4 regions of the Neomoorella thermoacetica genome follow, and region 1 is predicted to be linked to each of the others. Evidence: riboswitches for the same ligand, from Rfam matches in the RefSeq annotation. Region 1 holds a riboswitch; each other region holds the start of a gene.
What was found. Region 1 has a riboswitch for cobalamin ahead of cobK (precorrin-6A reductase). Riboswitches for the same ligand answer to the same signal wherever they lie in the genome.

Region 1 (3,364 bases):
ACCTGGAACTCCTGGACTGGTTGCGCCTGCGTATCTGGCCCCTGGAGGGTGCCCACGATCCCGAGTCCCTTTATTACTCCGCCCTCCTCGGCATAGGTGAACTCTTCCTGAGCGGGACCACTACCATCGTGGATATGGAAACCGTCCACCATACAGAGGCAGCCATCGAGGCCATCGCCCAAAGCGGCATCCGAGCCATCACCGGCAAAGTGATGATGGATTTTGGCGAAGACGTTCCGGAGACCCTCAGGGAAACCACGGAGGCATCCCTGCAGGAGAGCGTCCAATTGCTTGAGAAGTGGCACGGGCACGATAACGGCCGCATCCAGTACGCCTTCGAGCCCCGCTTTGTGGTCTCCTGTACCGAGGAATTATTATTAAAGGTCCGGGATCTCGCCCGCAAGTACGGTGTTAAAATCCATACCCACGCCTCGGAAAACTTGGGTGAATGCGCCCTGGTGGAAAAGCTCCACCACCGGCGTAACGTCCTCTATCTTGACGATATCGGCCTCACCGGCCCCGGCCTCATCCTTGTCCACTGCATCTGGCTCGATGAAGAAGAGAAAGATATTCTGGCTCGCACTGGTACCAAGGTGGTTCATTGCCCTTCCTCTAACTTAAAGATGGCTTCCGGTATCTGCCCCGTACCGGATCTTTTGAGCCGGGGGACGGTGGTTTCCCTGGCCGCCGATGGCGCGCCCTGCAATAACAACCTGGACGCTTTCATGGAAATGCGGCTGGCGGCGCTAATTCAAAAGCCTGTCCACGGCCCTACGTCCATGCCGGCGTCTGTAATCTTTGAAATGGCCACCCTGGGTGGGGCCCGAGCCATGGGAATGGAAAAGGAAATCGGCAGCCTGGAAGTGGGGAAGAAGGCTGACCTGGCCCTGGTCTCCGTGGATGGCCTCCATACCCAGCCAGAAGACGGCGTTAACGTCTACACCCAGCTGGTCTACCAGGCTAAAGGGTCGGACGTCACCCTGACCATGGTCGACGGCAAAATCGTCATGGAGAAGGGCGAACTGAAGACCATAGATGTCGATGAAGTCCGGCGGAAGGCCAACCAGGCCATCCAGCGTGTCGCCCACAGAGCCGGGCTGGCTTAGCTTTTTAATACACATATAATCTGAATTAGTACCCCTGGACATCCTACCCAGGTTATGATAAAATAGCCTTAAAATGAATATGTTCCAGGCAAATACGGGAAGTCAGTGCAAATCTGACACGGTCCCGCCACTGTGAGGGGGAGCAGGCACCATAAGCCACTGGCCCACACTCAGCAAAATCCTGCCGTTACGGGTTAACTTCGTTCAGAAGTTAGCCGGGACGGTTTAGCTAAAGGGGTTGAGTGCTGGACTGGGAAGGCGGTGCGGTAGCTGTGAGCCCGAGTCAGGATACCGGTTGCCTGGGAAACCTTTACCCCTACGTCGGATAGGGGGTGGTTGGCCAGAATCATGGCAAGCAAACCCTCTGCTTTAGGTAGGAGCAGGGGGTTTTTAAATTGCATACAGAGTGGGTGCGCGGTCTCGAGTAGACCGGGCTTAAATTCAGCCGCCGGCAGGGGAGAGGTGGAGCAAAACGCCGCCTGGAAGCGGGGACTTGCAGCCACCGATGATGCCCGGCCAACAGGCTAGCCTGTCTGAATTCCACCAGGGGATTAACCCGGGGAGGTGGTGTATTGAGGCATGCCTGTTTGACGGCAGCACCATTCGCTCCCCGGCATTATTGCCGGGGATTTTAGTTTTCGCAAGGAGGGCATGGCCTCTTGATTTTGGTGGTAGGGAGTACCGGGGAGGGAAGGCAGTTAACCCGCAGCCTCCGGGAGGCCGGTTATCAAATTGTAACCTGGGCTGACAGTACCTACGGAGAGCAGCTGGCCCGGCAGGATGGGGCGGTAGCAATATTAACAGGTCCTTTTACGGAGGATAATCTAGCTGCCCTGGAGAGTAACAGGCAGTTGGAAGCAGTCATTGATGCCACCCTACCTTATCCCAACCATATATCCCGGACCCTGGAAGCCTGGTGCCGGCAACAACAGATATATTACCTGCGTTTTTTACGTGCCGAGACAAGGCTGCCGGATGACAATCTCATCTATCAGGTGGCCACCTGGGACGAAGCCGCTCGAACAGCCGCACGGCTGGGAGAGACCATTTTTTTAACAACCGGTACCAATAACCTGGAAGTTTTCGTCAAAAACCCGCTGCTAAAAGGCAAGCGAATCGTGGTCCGGGTATTACCTGAACACCAGGTAATTAAAAAATGCCAGGACTTGGGCTTGACGCCCCGCGACATTATCGCCATGCAGGGGCCTTTCTCCAAAGAAATAAATAAAGCCATGTTTAAAGCCTGCAAGGCTGGCGTCGTCGTCACCCGCGATGCCGGCCCGGCTGGCGGCACCGAGGCCAAAATCGCCGCCGCCCTGGCGCTAAAAATACCGGTAGTAGTAATCAAGCGGCCTGCCATTCAGTACCGTTACCCTGTCTATACAGTTTCTGAAGCCGTCGCCCTGCTGCAAAAGATAGCGCCTCCGCAATTAGATGTGGGAAATGAGACGTGAAGGGGGTACATACGATGTTCCGCCGTACAACCTGGTTAACACTGTATCTTCTCCTGGCTATGGCCGCGCTGGCCCGGCCGGCCTTTGCCATGCATATCGCCGAAGGCTTCCTGCCTTTCAATTGGGCCGCCTTTTGGTTTATCGTCGTCCTGCCCTTCTGGATCTGGGGCCTGCGCTCCATCCGGCATACCGTTAAAAGTAACCCCGGCCTGAAAATGCTCCTGGGCCTGGCCGGCGCCTATACCTTTGTCCTCTCGGCCTTGAAACTCCCTTCAGTGACCGGGAGCTGTTCCCATCCTACCGGCATCGGCCTGGGGGCCGTTCTCTTCGGCCCGGCAGCCATGAGCATCCTGGGGGGCATTGTTCTCCTCTTCCAGGCCCTGTTACTGGCCCACGGGGGTCTTAGTACCCTGGGCGCCAACACCTTTTCCATGGCCGTCGTCGGTCCCTTTGTGGCCTACGGCCTTTACCGCCTGGTAAGAAAGCTCAAAGGGTCAATGCCCCTGGCCGTCTTCCTGGCTGCCACCCTGGGTGATTTGATGACCTATGTCACCACCTCCCTCCAGCTCGCCCTGGCTTTCCCGGCCCAGGCCGGGGGAGTGGTAGCTTCCATGCTCAAATTCATGGGCATCTTTGCCGTTACCCAACTACCTCTGGCCATCAGTGAGGGCTTTTTAACGGTCATCGTCTTTAACCTTCTGGCCACCTATAACAAAAACGACCTGGAGGAGCTGTCAATCATGCCGGGGAAGACGGCGGCTGAAGGTGGCCCCAGCCGGCAGTACAGCCGGTAAAAGAACGCCC
Region 2 (3,364 bases), 250 kb from region 1:
CAGCCAGCGCCACAAGCGGAGCAAGGCCCGCACCTTCTTCAATGAGGATTAACGAACCCCGGAACTATTATGAAACCCCCCGTTGATTTATATACCGGCATACCTTGGTGAATTGCATATCTTGCCGGCAAATGGATACATTATTCCGGAAGGATTCTCCTATCGCCGGGAGGAAGTTCCATGATTGAAAAAGGTAGGATTTCTCTCTGGCAGTTTTTTGTGCTGGTTACCGGGTACCTTATTGGTACCTCTACCTTGATCGTCCCTGTCGGGCCGGCCAAACAGGACGCCTGGATATCTTACCTGCTGGCGGGAACCCTGGGACTGGGCGCGGCCTATTGCTATACAGCCTTAGCCCGGCGCTTCCCGCGGGAAACCCCGGTGCAGTATGCCACCAGGGTCCTGGGGCGCTGGCCGGGGACCTTTTGCAATCTTATTTTTCTCTGGTACGCCCTGTACTTGGCCGCCCTGGTGCTGCGTAACGTTATTGAATTATATAAGATGGCGATCTTGCCCCAGACGCCAATGGTTTTAGTCGCCGGAATTTTTGCCGGCCTGGCTGCCTACGCCATTCGCATAGGGATAGAAATCCCGGCGCGATTAAGCGAGCTCTTAATTCCTTTTGTTATTGTCGCCATTTTGGTTCTTACCGCCCTGGCGGAAGCTGTCCCGGGATTAGCCCACTGGGAAGCCCTCCTCCCGGTGATGGAAAGGGGGCCCCTGCCGGTCTTACGAGGGGTCTACCCGGCCTTTGTTTTTCCCTTCGGCGAAGCCGTCTTTTTTTTGGTCATTTTACCTTTTTTAACCGAACCCAGGAGAAACTTTCCCCCCTTCGCCCTGGCGGTAACCGTGGCAACATTGCTCACCACCCTGGTCCTGGTGCGTAACCTCATCGTCCTGGGTCCTTCCGAAACGGCGCGGATAAATTTCCCCAGCCTGATAGCCATTCAAATGATAAATATCGGTGACTTTTTGCAGCGGCTGGAACCGGTCATTATTTTCGTCTGGAGTTTTACTATATTGCTGAAACTGACTGTCGTCTACTATGTTTTTACCCTCGGCACAGCCCAGGTTTTCGGCCTCCGGGATTACCGTCCCCTGGTGCTGCCAGCCGGACTGTTAATAACCTTTTTAGCTATGAGCCTCTATGAGAATTTTTCCCAGATGTTAATTTTTGCCGGACGGGCCTTCCCCTTTTATTTTCTCCCTGCCTACCTGTTCTACCCCGCTTTATTGCTCCTGGTGGCTAAAATAAGAAAAATTAAAGGGTAAAGGAACCCGTTTCCCGGTTCAGATATTTTTAGTTTTTGGGGCAGGAATTCGATGGTTTTTGTAGAATAGAATATTATCACAACAAATATAACGCAAGCCACAAGGGAAGCCGGTGCAAGTCCGGCGCGGTCGCGCCACTGTGAGGGGGAGCGACCCCACAGCAGGCCACTGGTCCGGCATTCAGCAAGAGCCCTGCCGCTAACGGGTTGCGGTTAAAGGGACTGAGCGCCGGACTGGGAAGGCGTGGGGGAGCGGTGAGCCCGAGCCAGGATACCTGGTGCTTGTCGTCGTAAGTGGTGCTCCCTACGCAGGATGGGGAAGCAGTGTATCCCCCTGTTCATTTTGGAGCAGGGGTTTTAATTTGATAAGGGTAGGCGTCTGGTCCCGAGGGGCCAGGCTTAAATGCTGCCAGCCGGTCCGGCTAGGAGCTTCCAACAAGGAAATGCAACTGGAAGTTTACGATGCGCCGGGACCGGTAGCTGGACGGCCTATTCTAACCCACCCGGGGAGTTCGCAGGGAGGTGTTGGGATAAGGCCGCTTTTTGATGCTCCTTATTTGGTACGAAGATAACCCTATTTTCATGACTGTTTTTGCCTTTCGGGCATGTGCGGTTAGTTTAGTGAACGAAAAACCTGGATTTAGTAGGTATTTTTGTATAATGGAGGGTCTGACCATGTTCTTAAATGGTATGAAGAGGCGATTCCTGTCCTTGACGGTAATGATAAGCCTGCTCCTCGGCCTCCTTACGACATTTATAGGCCCCGTCTGGGTGGAGGCAGGTACCGTAGATTATAATGGTCTGGCTGCTAAAGCCATTCAATTTAATCAACAAGCTTTCTATAACGGCGAAAGGTTAAGCGCCTACGACGCCTACGTCCTCACCCTCGCCGGTGAAGACCTGGCAGCCTCAGACTGGGTTTACAATGGTAAATCCTTACAGCAATCGATACTTGACGCCGTTTATGCAACTATTGAGAGTCCCGCTACTGCGAAGACAAAAGATATTGCCTATGAGCTCCTGGCGGTCAAGGCGTGGGGATATAGTGATCTGGCCAGGAAGTTGGCGGCCATTTTGGCCGATAAGCAGGGCCCAAACGACTTCGACAATAATGTTTACAGCGATATGCCGGTTTTTGATGCCCTGGGCCGGGCCGGAGAATTCAGTGTGGTCAATGTTATTTACGCGCGTGAATATCTCCTTAACACCCAATGTACTACGGCGGGTGAAAATTATGGCGCGTGGGGCAGTACGTGGGGCACGGATTTCTACCCGGACTTTATGACCACCTGCCAGGCCATCCGGGCATTGACCTATCTGCCCAATGCCGCCGGTGACCAGCAGATCCAGGCCGCCATCACTAACGGCCTGGCCTACCTCCGGAAGTGGCAGCAACCTGATGGAAGTGTCTATACTACACAGCCGTGGCCTGACGACCCTGCAGTCGACACCGCCGAGCTGATTGTCACTCTGCAAAGATTAGATGTGGATCCAGCCACCTGGAAAAGCGCCCAGGGGATGACGCCCGTTGACTATATGGTGCAGCTAGCCCCCAATAGCGACGGGAGTTTCGGCACTACGAAGAACGCCCTTGATGCCACGGAATCCCTTTATGCTTATTTAATTCTGGAAGGAAGGGCCGGTTCTGTAGCTTCTCCGGGGCTGGCCATAACCCCGGCAACAGCCACCGTGAACGTCAATGGCCAACGGCAGTTTAAGGCCATAATGAATTATTTGAACGGCACGAGCAGCGACGTGACCCGGGATGCCGCCTGGTCGGTGGACAACGGCAACATTGCTGAAGTTGTTAACGGCCTGGCAACCGGCCTTCAAACCGGGCAGACTGTAGTTAGGGCTACATATAACGGCCTGGCGGCGACGGCCAGTCTCACTGTAACAGAGTCCGCAACGTCATCTACAGGGGGGTCCGGCGGCTGTACCGTCGATATTGCCGTGGTAGGCCGGAACGGCGAGCTTCTCTACGGCCCCGGTGCGGTCACGGTGAGTAAAGACGGTAGGTGGGGCCTGACGGCCCTTGGCGCCCTGGAGGCCACCGGCCTCCCCTATGAAGAAGCCGGCGGCTTCGTTAAAAG
Region 3 (3,364 bases), 140 kb from region 1:
GCCCTGGGCATTACCGACCATGATACCGTTTCTGGCCTTGCTGAAGCCCTGGCTGCCGGCCGTGAAGTGGGCTTAAAGGTTATTCCCGGGATAGAATTGAGTACCGAATGGGAGGGGCGGGAGATTCACCTTCTAGGTTATGGCCTGGACTGGGAGCAGGGAGAACTCATGGCTTTTCTGGAAACCATGCGCCAGGCTCGCCAGCGGCGCAATCTGAAGATCGTAGCCAGGCTCAGGGATCTGGGTTATAACCTGACCATGGCTGACGTCGCGAGGGAAGCCAAGGGTGAGACTACAGGCCGTCCCCATATAGCGGCGGCACTGGTCCAGAAGGGATATCTGCCCTCCATTGATGCCGCCTTTAAAGCCCTCCTGGATAGGGGTCGACCGGCCTATGTACCACGGGCTAAAATTCCGCCCTCTGTGGCTGTGAAGGTAATTCTGGAGGCAGGTGGGGTACCTGTTCTGGCCCACCCCGGGCTGAGCCAGGCCGATGACATTATTCCCGCGTTGGTAAACTCCGGGCTCCAGGGCCTGGAGGTTTATTACCCCCACCATGATCCTGTCACCAGGGAGCGTTACCTGAAACTAGCCTCCAGGTACGATTTGGTAGTGACTGGTGGTTCCGATTTCCATGGCCGGTCGGGAGACAGCCATGCTGATCTGGGTTCCTGCACCATCGGAGCTCCGGAACTGGTACGGCTCAAGGAGAGGTGGCAAAGGATCAGGGATGCGGGCGACTAAGGATTAGTTTTTGGTCATATACTTTAGCAAGAAATAAAAGGGGGTGGGCCCGTTGGCTGGAGATAGCCAGGTAGCCCTTTACCAGCGTATTCAAGAGCTGGAGAACAGAGTTGAACAACTGCGGATCAGCCGGCGTGTCCTGATGCGCCTGGTGGAAAAAAGTGAAAACGAAAAATGGGAGCTGGTAAACCGCCTGCGCCAGGAAAAAGAGCAACTCCGGGCTCGTAACCGCCGTTACGCCCGGGTCATCTGGCAAAAAAATAGAGAGTTGGTATTCCTTAACTGTAAACTCCGGGGGGATATTGTATCATAGGACTTGACCTGGGCCAGGTGGTGGTTTATACTATAAGCAAATTTAATAAACAACAGGTGCCTGCAGGGTTAAAAGGGAATCAGGTGTAAATCCTGAGCGGTCGCGCCACTGTAACCGGGGAGTTTTTCCTCAGAGGCCACTGGTGATCTACTGGGAAGGCGAGGAAAAGTAATGAGCCGGGAGCCAGGAAACCTGCCTGTTGGTTCAACCCTCGCGTAAAGGGGCGAAATATAAACTTAAGGTTCTTACTCCAGCCATGGTCGCGAGGCTGGAGTTTGTTCTTTATAAACCTCCCATGCCGCCGGGGGAAACCATGTATTCTAACGTGGGGAGAGTATTATATGGAACGCGGGCCGCTAATTATGGTGACCGGGGGAAGCCGGAGCGGCAAGAGTAGCCTGGCCGAGAAACTGGCCGGGGAAGCAGGTGGCCAAGTGGTTTATCTGGCAACGGCCATGATTAATGATGAAGAAATGGCCGCCCGGGTAGACCTCCATCGAAACCGGCGGCCAGCCAGCTGGCGGACGATAGAAACCCCCCTGGAAGTCATCGAGACCATAAGACAGGAAGGCCGGCAGGCTGACACCCTGCTCCTTGATAGCCTGGGAATGTGGCTCAGTAATCTCTTGAACAATTACCATTACGAGGCTGAAAAAAACCGGGAACAAAGGGAAGAGTTGATAGCAAGGATTACCTCCAGATTCAGGGAACTGGCAACTACAGCCTACCAGGTCAGGGCCAGGGTAATTGTAGTTACTGAAGAAGTAGGTCTGGGCCTGGTGCCACCCTATCCCCTGGGACGGCTGTTTCGCGATCTCCTGGGCCTGGCTAACCAGGAATTAGCCCGCCAGGCGGACAGGGTATACCTGGTGGTGGCAGGGCTGCCTGTAGTCCTTAAAGGTGGGGAACAAGCTGTAACTGCGTGGTAAACCTTGGGGTTACAGGGCGAGCCCTAAAAGCGTCTCATCCTGCCACCGACCTGTGGCTTCCAGAGAAAACTACACTTGCCGACATTTTTCTGAAGCGAGCTATTTTCGGAGGAAAAAGCAGTGGTCCAAAAATTACGTCGGGGTTATACCACGGGGACCTGCGCTGCAGGGGCAGCCAAGGCAGCAGCCCTGGCCCTGTGGCGAGGGGAAGAGGTCCAAGAAATTACCCTGACCCTGCCCCGGGGAGAAATAATAACTTTACCCGTTACCGTACATAAAGGTGTTGAAGAGGCCGAAGCCATCATCATAAAAGACGCCGGTGATGACCCCGATGTTACCCACGGAGTTGCCATTCACGTAAGGGCCAGGAAACAAGCCGGGGGCATTACCCTGCGGGGCGGCGAGGGTATAGGGATAGTCACCCGCCCCGGCCTGGCGGTGCCGGTGGGGGAACCGGCCATTAACCCCGTGCCCCGGGCCATGATCAAGGAGGCCGTAGCTGCCATTGTTCCCCCTGGCTTGGGTATGGAATTGGAGATTAGCATTCCGGAAGGCGCAAGGTTAGCCAGGCGTACCCTCAATCCCCGCCTGGGGATCGAGGGCGGTTTATCTATCCTCGGCACCACCGGCATCGTCGAACCCATGTCCGAAGAGGCCTTCCGGAACTCCCTGGTTCCCCAAATCGATGTTGCCCTGGCCGCCGGCTGGGAGACCCTGGTTTTAACCCCTGGTCGCCTGGGCCAGCGCCAGGCGGAAGAGAAATATGGTTTACCTGCCACCGCCATTATCTTAACCAGCAATTTTATTGGTTATCTCCTGGAAGCCTGTGTTGAACGCCGGGTCAAAAGGGTCCTCCTGTGGGGCCATGGGGGTAAGCTGGTGAAAGTAGCGGGTGGCATTTTTTATACCCATAGCCATGTTGCCGATGCCCGCCAGGAGATTATTGCCGCCCTGGCGGCAGCCGCCGGAGCTTCCCGGGAAATAGTGCAACAGATACTTGCAGCCACTACAGTAGAAGCGGTCCAGGAAGTTATCCGGGGGTCGGATTTTGAGCCCGGTTTTTGGGACTCCCTGGCAGCCAGGGCCAGCCAGCGGGCCACTGACCTGGTCCACGGGGAATTAACAGTGGGTACGGCCCTTCTGAATCTTCAGGGGGACATCATGGGTCGGGATGAGGTAGCCCGGCAGATAATGGGGGACTGGGGCTATGACCGTTAGTAAAGGATGGTTGACTGTGATCGGGGTTGGCCCCGGCAGCCCGGAATACCTGACACCAGCGGCCCGGCGGGCTGCCCTGGCGGCGGAAATCCTGGTAGGGGGCCCCAGGGCCCTGCAACTCTTCGCTGATTTACCGCGGGAAAAACAGGTAATCGGGGGG
Region 4 (3,364 bases), 970 kb from region 1:
GCCCTGATAACCGGTGCCTTTGCCGAGCGAATGCGCTTCCCGGCCTTCCTGCTCTTTACCTTAATGTGGGCTACCCTGGTCTATGACCCCCTGGCCCACTGGGTCTGGGGCGCGGGGGGCTGGCTGCGGGAACTCGGCGCCCTGGACTTTGCCGGCGGCACGGTGGTGCATATCAGCGCCGGCGTGGCCGGGCTGGTCTGCGCCCTGGTCCTGGGACGCCGGCGGGATTACGGCCGGATCCCCCTGCCGCCCCACAACCTCCCCATGACCGTTTTGGGCGCCGCGCTGTTATGGTTCGGCTGGTTCGGTTTTAATGCCGGCAGCGCCCTAGGGGCCAACGGTCTGGCCGGTAACGCCTTCGTCACTACCAATACGGCTGCCGGGGCCGCCATCCTGGGCTGGCTGGCGGTAGAGTGGCTGCTCCACGGCAAACCCACCGCCCTGGGAGCGGCCAGCGGCGCGGTGGCAGGCCTGGTCGCCATCACCCCGGCGGCCGGTTTCGTCACTCCCCCGGCGGCCCTGGTAATCGGCGGTATCGGCGGCGCCCTTTGTTGCCTGTCAGTGGCCGTGGCCAAGGTTAAACTGGGCTACGACGATTCCCTGGACGCCTTTGGCTGCCACGGCGTCGGCGGTACCTGGGGGGCCATTGCCACCGGCATCTTTGCCACCAAAGCCGTGAACCCCGCCGGGGCCGACGGCCTGCTTTACGGCAACGCCCATTTGCTGGGGGTACAGGTGGTAGGCGTGGCGGCGGCCTGGATCTTTACCGCCGCAGTGACCTACGGCATTCTCAAGGTCGTCTCCCTGTTGACACCTCTGCGGGTCACAGCCGAGGAAGAGGAAGCCGGCCTGGATCTCTCCCAGCACGGCGAAAGCGCCTATCCCGACACCGGCCTGGCAGCCCTGGAGGTAGCAGAGGGTAAACGGGTTACCGCCCCGGGAGAACTGGCGGTAAATTGGATGGTGAGCCAGGGTAACCCGGCCGGAACCGGTCTTTTCCGCCAGGAATAAACGGACAACATAGCCCCGTCGCGGCCCGGTAATCGAACAGCGGCGGGGCTTGTTTATCTCTTCTAGGGTTAGTCCCGTGGTTTTATAAGGGTATCTGTATCAGGTAAGCTACCAATTGATTGGAGTTCCAGTACACCCAAAGGCGGGGGTGCGGCTACCTGCCCCCGGGAAGTCTTTCCCGGGCTTACTTTCGGAAACAGGGCTTGCCAAAAGCCCGGTGGTGGATTATATTAATAATTGACAACCATATATGAAAAAAATGGACAGGTGCCCCCGGGAGGGGGAGAATAGGGAAGTCCGGTAACCGCCTTTTCAGGCGGCGATCCGGCGCGGTCCCGCCACTGTGAGCGTGGAGTTGGCGATATAACGCCACTGGGATAGTTCCCGGGAAGGCATCGCTAAACAAGGAAGCGCGAGCCAGGAGACCTGCCTGTCCATATGACCTCTCACCTTCGCCAGGAAAGGGGAGAAGCAACCGGGGATGATGGTAAAGTCCCCAGCCGGTAGACGGCTGGGGACTTTTTTGTTGCGGGTGGCCCGGCCCCATTTCGCCCCTGACAAAATCTTCTTTAGAAAGGAGAAGCAAACATGGCAAAACCGGAACTTTCCTCCCCGGCCGTTAAGGCAAGCCGCTGGACGGCCAGACGCCTGGCCACCCTGGCCATGCTCATCGCCCTGTCAACTGTGGGCGCCAATCTAAAAATACCCAGCATCACCGGCACCCCGGCCTTCGATTCTTTTCCCGGCTTTCTCGGCGCCCTCATCCTGGGTCCCGCCGACGGGGCCCTGATAGCAGCCCTGGGGCACCTGCTCACCGCCTTTACCGCCGGGTTCCCCCTCACCCCGCCCCTCCACCTGGTTATTGCCGCCGGCATGGCCGCTGTCGTCGCCCTCTTTGCCATTTTCTACCGCTTTTCCCCCTGGCTGGGGATAGCAGCGGGAATAGCCCTCAACGGTCTCTTACTCCCGGCGCTGTTCATCCCCCTGCCGGGGTTCGGCAAAGCATTCTTCCTGGCCATGGTGGTGCCCCTGCTGATCGCTTCCGCCCTGAACATCGTCCTGGCCGCGACGGCCTTCACCAGCCTGCGCCGGGTATTTCCCGCCAGCTATGCCGCCGGCCGGGGGAAAGGTGAAGGCAAATGACCCCGGCCACCCTTTCCCCCCGCCGCTACCGGGACTTGACCATCCTGGACCTGGATGCGCAAAGATCCCTGGTGATCGCCTGCGACTCCGCCGGGGCCATCGGCCCCAAGGAAGCCGACGTGGTGCGGGTGCCCGGGTACGTCCTGGGCCGTTTTACCGCCAGGGTGGCCCTGATGGAAGTCCTGGCGTTAGGTGCCTGGCCGGTATGCGTCGTCAACACCCTCTGTGTCGAGCCGGAGCCTGCAGGTGCGGCCATCCGGGAGGGTGTGGCCGACGAGATGCGCGTCCTGGGCATCGACCCGGAGAAAACCCTTACCGGCAGCAGCGAAAAAAATATACCTACTACCCAGTCCGGGATAGGGATCACCGTCATCGGCCTGGCAACAACCGCAGAGCTGTTAATGGGACGCCTGGCTGCCGGCGATACCCTGGCCCTCTTCGGACGGCCCAAGGTCGGAACCGAGGTCTTCCTCGACGACCCGGAAATCGTAGACCTGAAAACCGTGCGCCTGCTCCTTGACCAGCCGGGCATCCGGGAAATCGTCCCCGCCGGCTCCAGGGGCATCCTGGCCGAGGCCAGGGACCTGGCCGCATTATACGGGCTGCAAATCAACTGGAGGCCGGGCCTCACAGGGCCGGCCCTGCTAAAGTCGGCCGGCCCTGCCACCTGCATCCTCGCCGCCGGCGACCGGGCCGCCCTGGAGACCACGGGGCGCCGGGCGGAAAAACCCTTCTGCCTCCTGGGTACCCTGGGCCCCGCCGCGTCCCGGTAATCCGGACAGCGACGGGGCGCCAGGGTACTTGCTTTCTCCAGGGCGAAAAAACGCCCCTGCCGCTTTCACGGCAGGGGCAGGGGGCAACCCACGGGCCTATCTCCAGCCGGCTTTATCCATCAGCCGCTCAAGCATCACTATGGCCTCGGCCCTGGTGGCGCGCTCAAGGGGCGCCAGGCCGCCTTCGCGGCCGCCGACAATACCGGCCGTCACAGCCGCGGCCATGGCCGGCCGGGCCCAGGAAGGTACGGCCGCCTGGTCCCGATAGGGTTGCAGGACGGCTTCTACCTGACCAGGCTCCACCTTCACGGCCAGGCCCTGCAAGGCCAGGGCGTTGCCCAGCATGGCCGCCATCTCGGCCCTGGTCACCGGATTATCGGGTTTAAAGGTACTATCCTCATACCCGTGCACCAGCCCCGCCCGGACGGCGGCGGCCA

Region 2: another riboswitch for cobalamin. It lies ahead of MOTHE_RS13675 (S-layer homology domain-containing protein); the one in region 1 lies ahead of cobK (precorrin-6A reductase).
Region 3: another riboswitch for cobalamin. It lies ahead of cobU (bifunctional adenosylcobinamide kinase/adenosylcobinamide-phosphate guanylyltransferase); the one in region 1 lies ahead of cobK (precorrin-6A reductase).
Region 4: another riboswitch for cobalamin. It lies ahead of MOTHE_RS01010 (ECF transporter S component); the one in region 1 lies ahead of cobK (precorrin-6A reductase).

What each region holds. Positions count from the first base shown of each region.
Region 1 is NZ_CP012369.1:1,153,945-1,157,308, reverse strand. Features, by position in the region: gene MOTHE_RS05815 (5'-deoxyadenosine deaminase) at 1-1,106, shown strand, start outside; cobalamin riboswitch at 1,176-1,423, shown strand; gene cobK (precorrin-6A reductase) at 1,775-2,560, shown strand; gene MOTHE_RS05805 (energy-coupling factor ABC transporter permease) at 2,575-3,354, shown strand.
Region 2 is NZ_CP012369.1:1,401,777-1,405,140, reverse strand. Features, by position in the region: gene MOTHE_RS07040 (spore germination protein) at 1-33, opposite strand, end outside; gene MOTHE_RS07035 (GerAB/ArcD/ProY family transporter) at 181-1,272, shown strand; cobalamin riboswitch at 1,301-1,568, shown strand; gene MOTHE_RS13675 (S-layer homology domain-containing protein) at 1,947-3,364, shown strand, end outside.
Region 3 is NZ_CP012369.1:1,010,116-1,013,479, forward strand. Features, by position in the region: gene MOTHE_RS05065 (PHP domain-containing protein) at 1-744, shown strand, start outside; gene MOTHE_RS05070 (hypothetical protein) at 797-1,057, shown strand; cobalamin riboswitch at 1,095-1,271, shown strand; gene cobU (bifunctional adenosylcobinamide kinase/adenosylcobinamide-phosphate guanylyltransferase) at 1,399-1,986, shown strand; gene cbiD (cobalt-precorrin-5B (C(1))-methyltransferase CbiD) at 2,107-3,204, shown strand; gene cbiE (precorrin-6y C5,15-methyltransferase (decarboxylating) subunit CbiE) at 3,194-3,364, shown strand, end outside.
Region 4 is NZ_CP012369.1:185,612-188,975, reverse strand. Features, by position in the region: gene MOTHE_RS01015 (ammonium transporter) at 1-1,011, shown strand, start outside; cobalamin riboswitch at 1,260-1,459, shown strand; gene MOTHE_RS01010 (ECF transporter S component) at 1,600-2,154, shown strand; gene MOTHE_RS01005 (AIR synthase related protein) at 2,151-2,927, shown strand; gene MOTHE_RS01000 (S-layer homology domain-containing protein) at 3,024-3,364, opposite strand, start outside.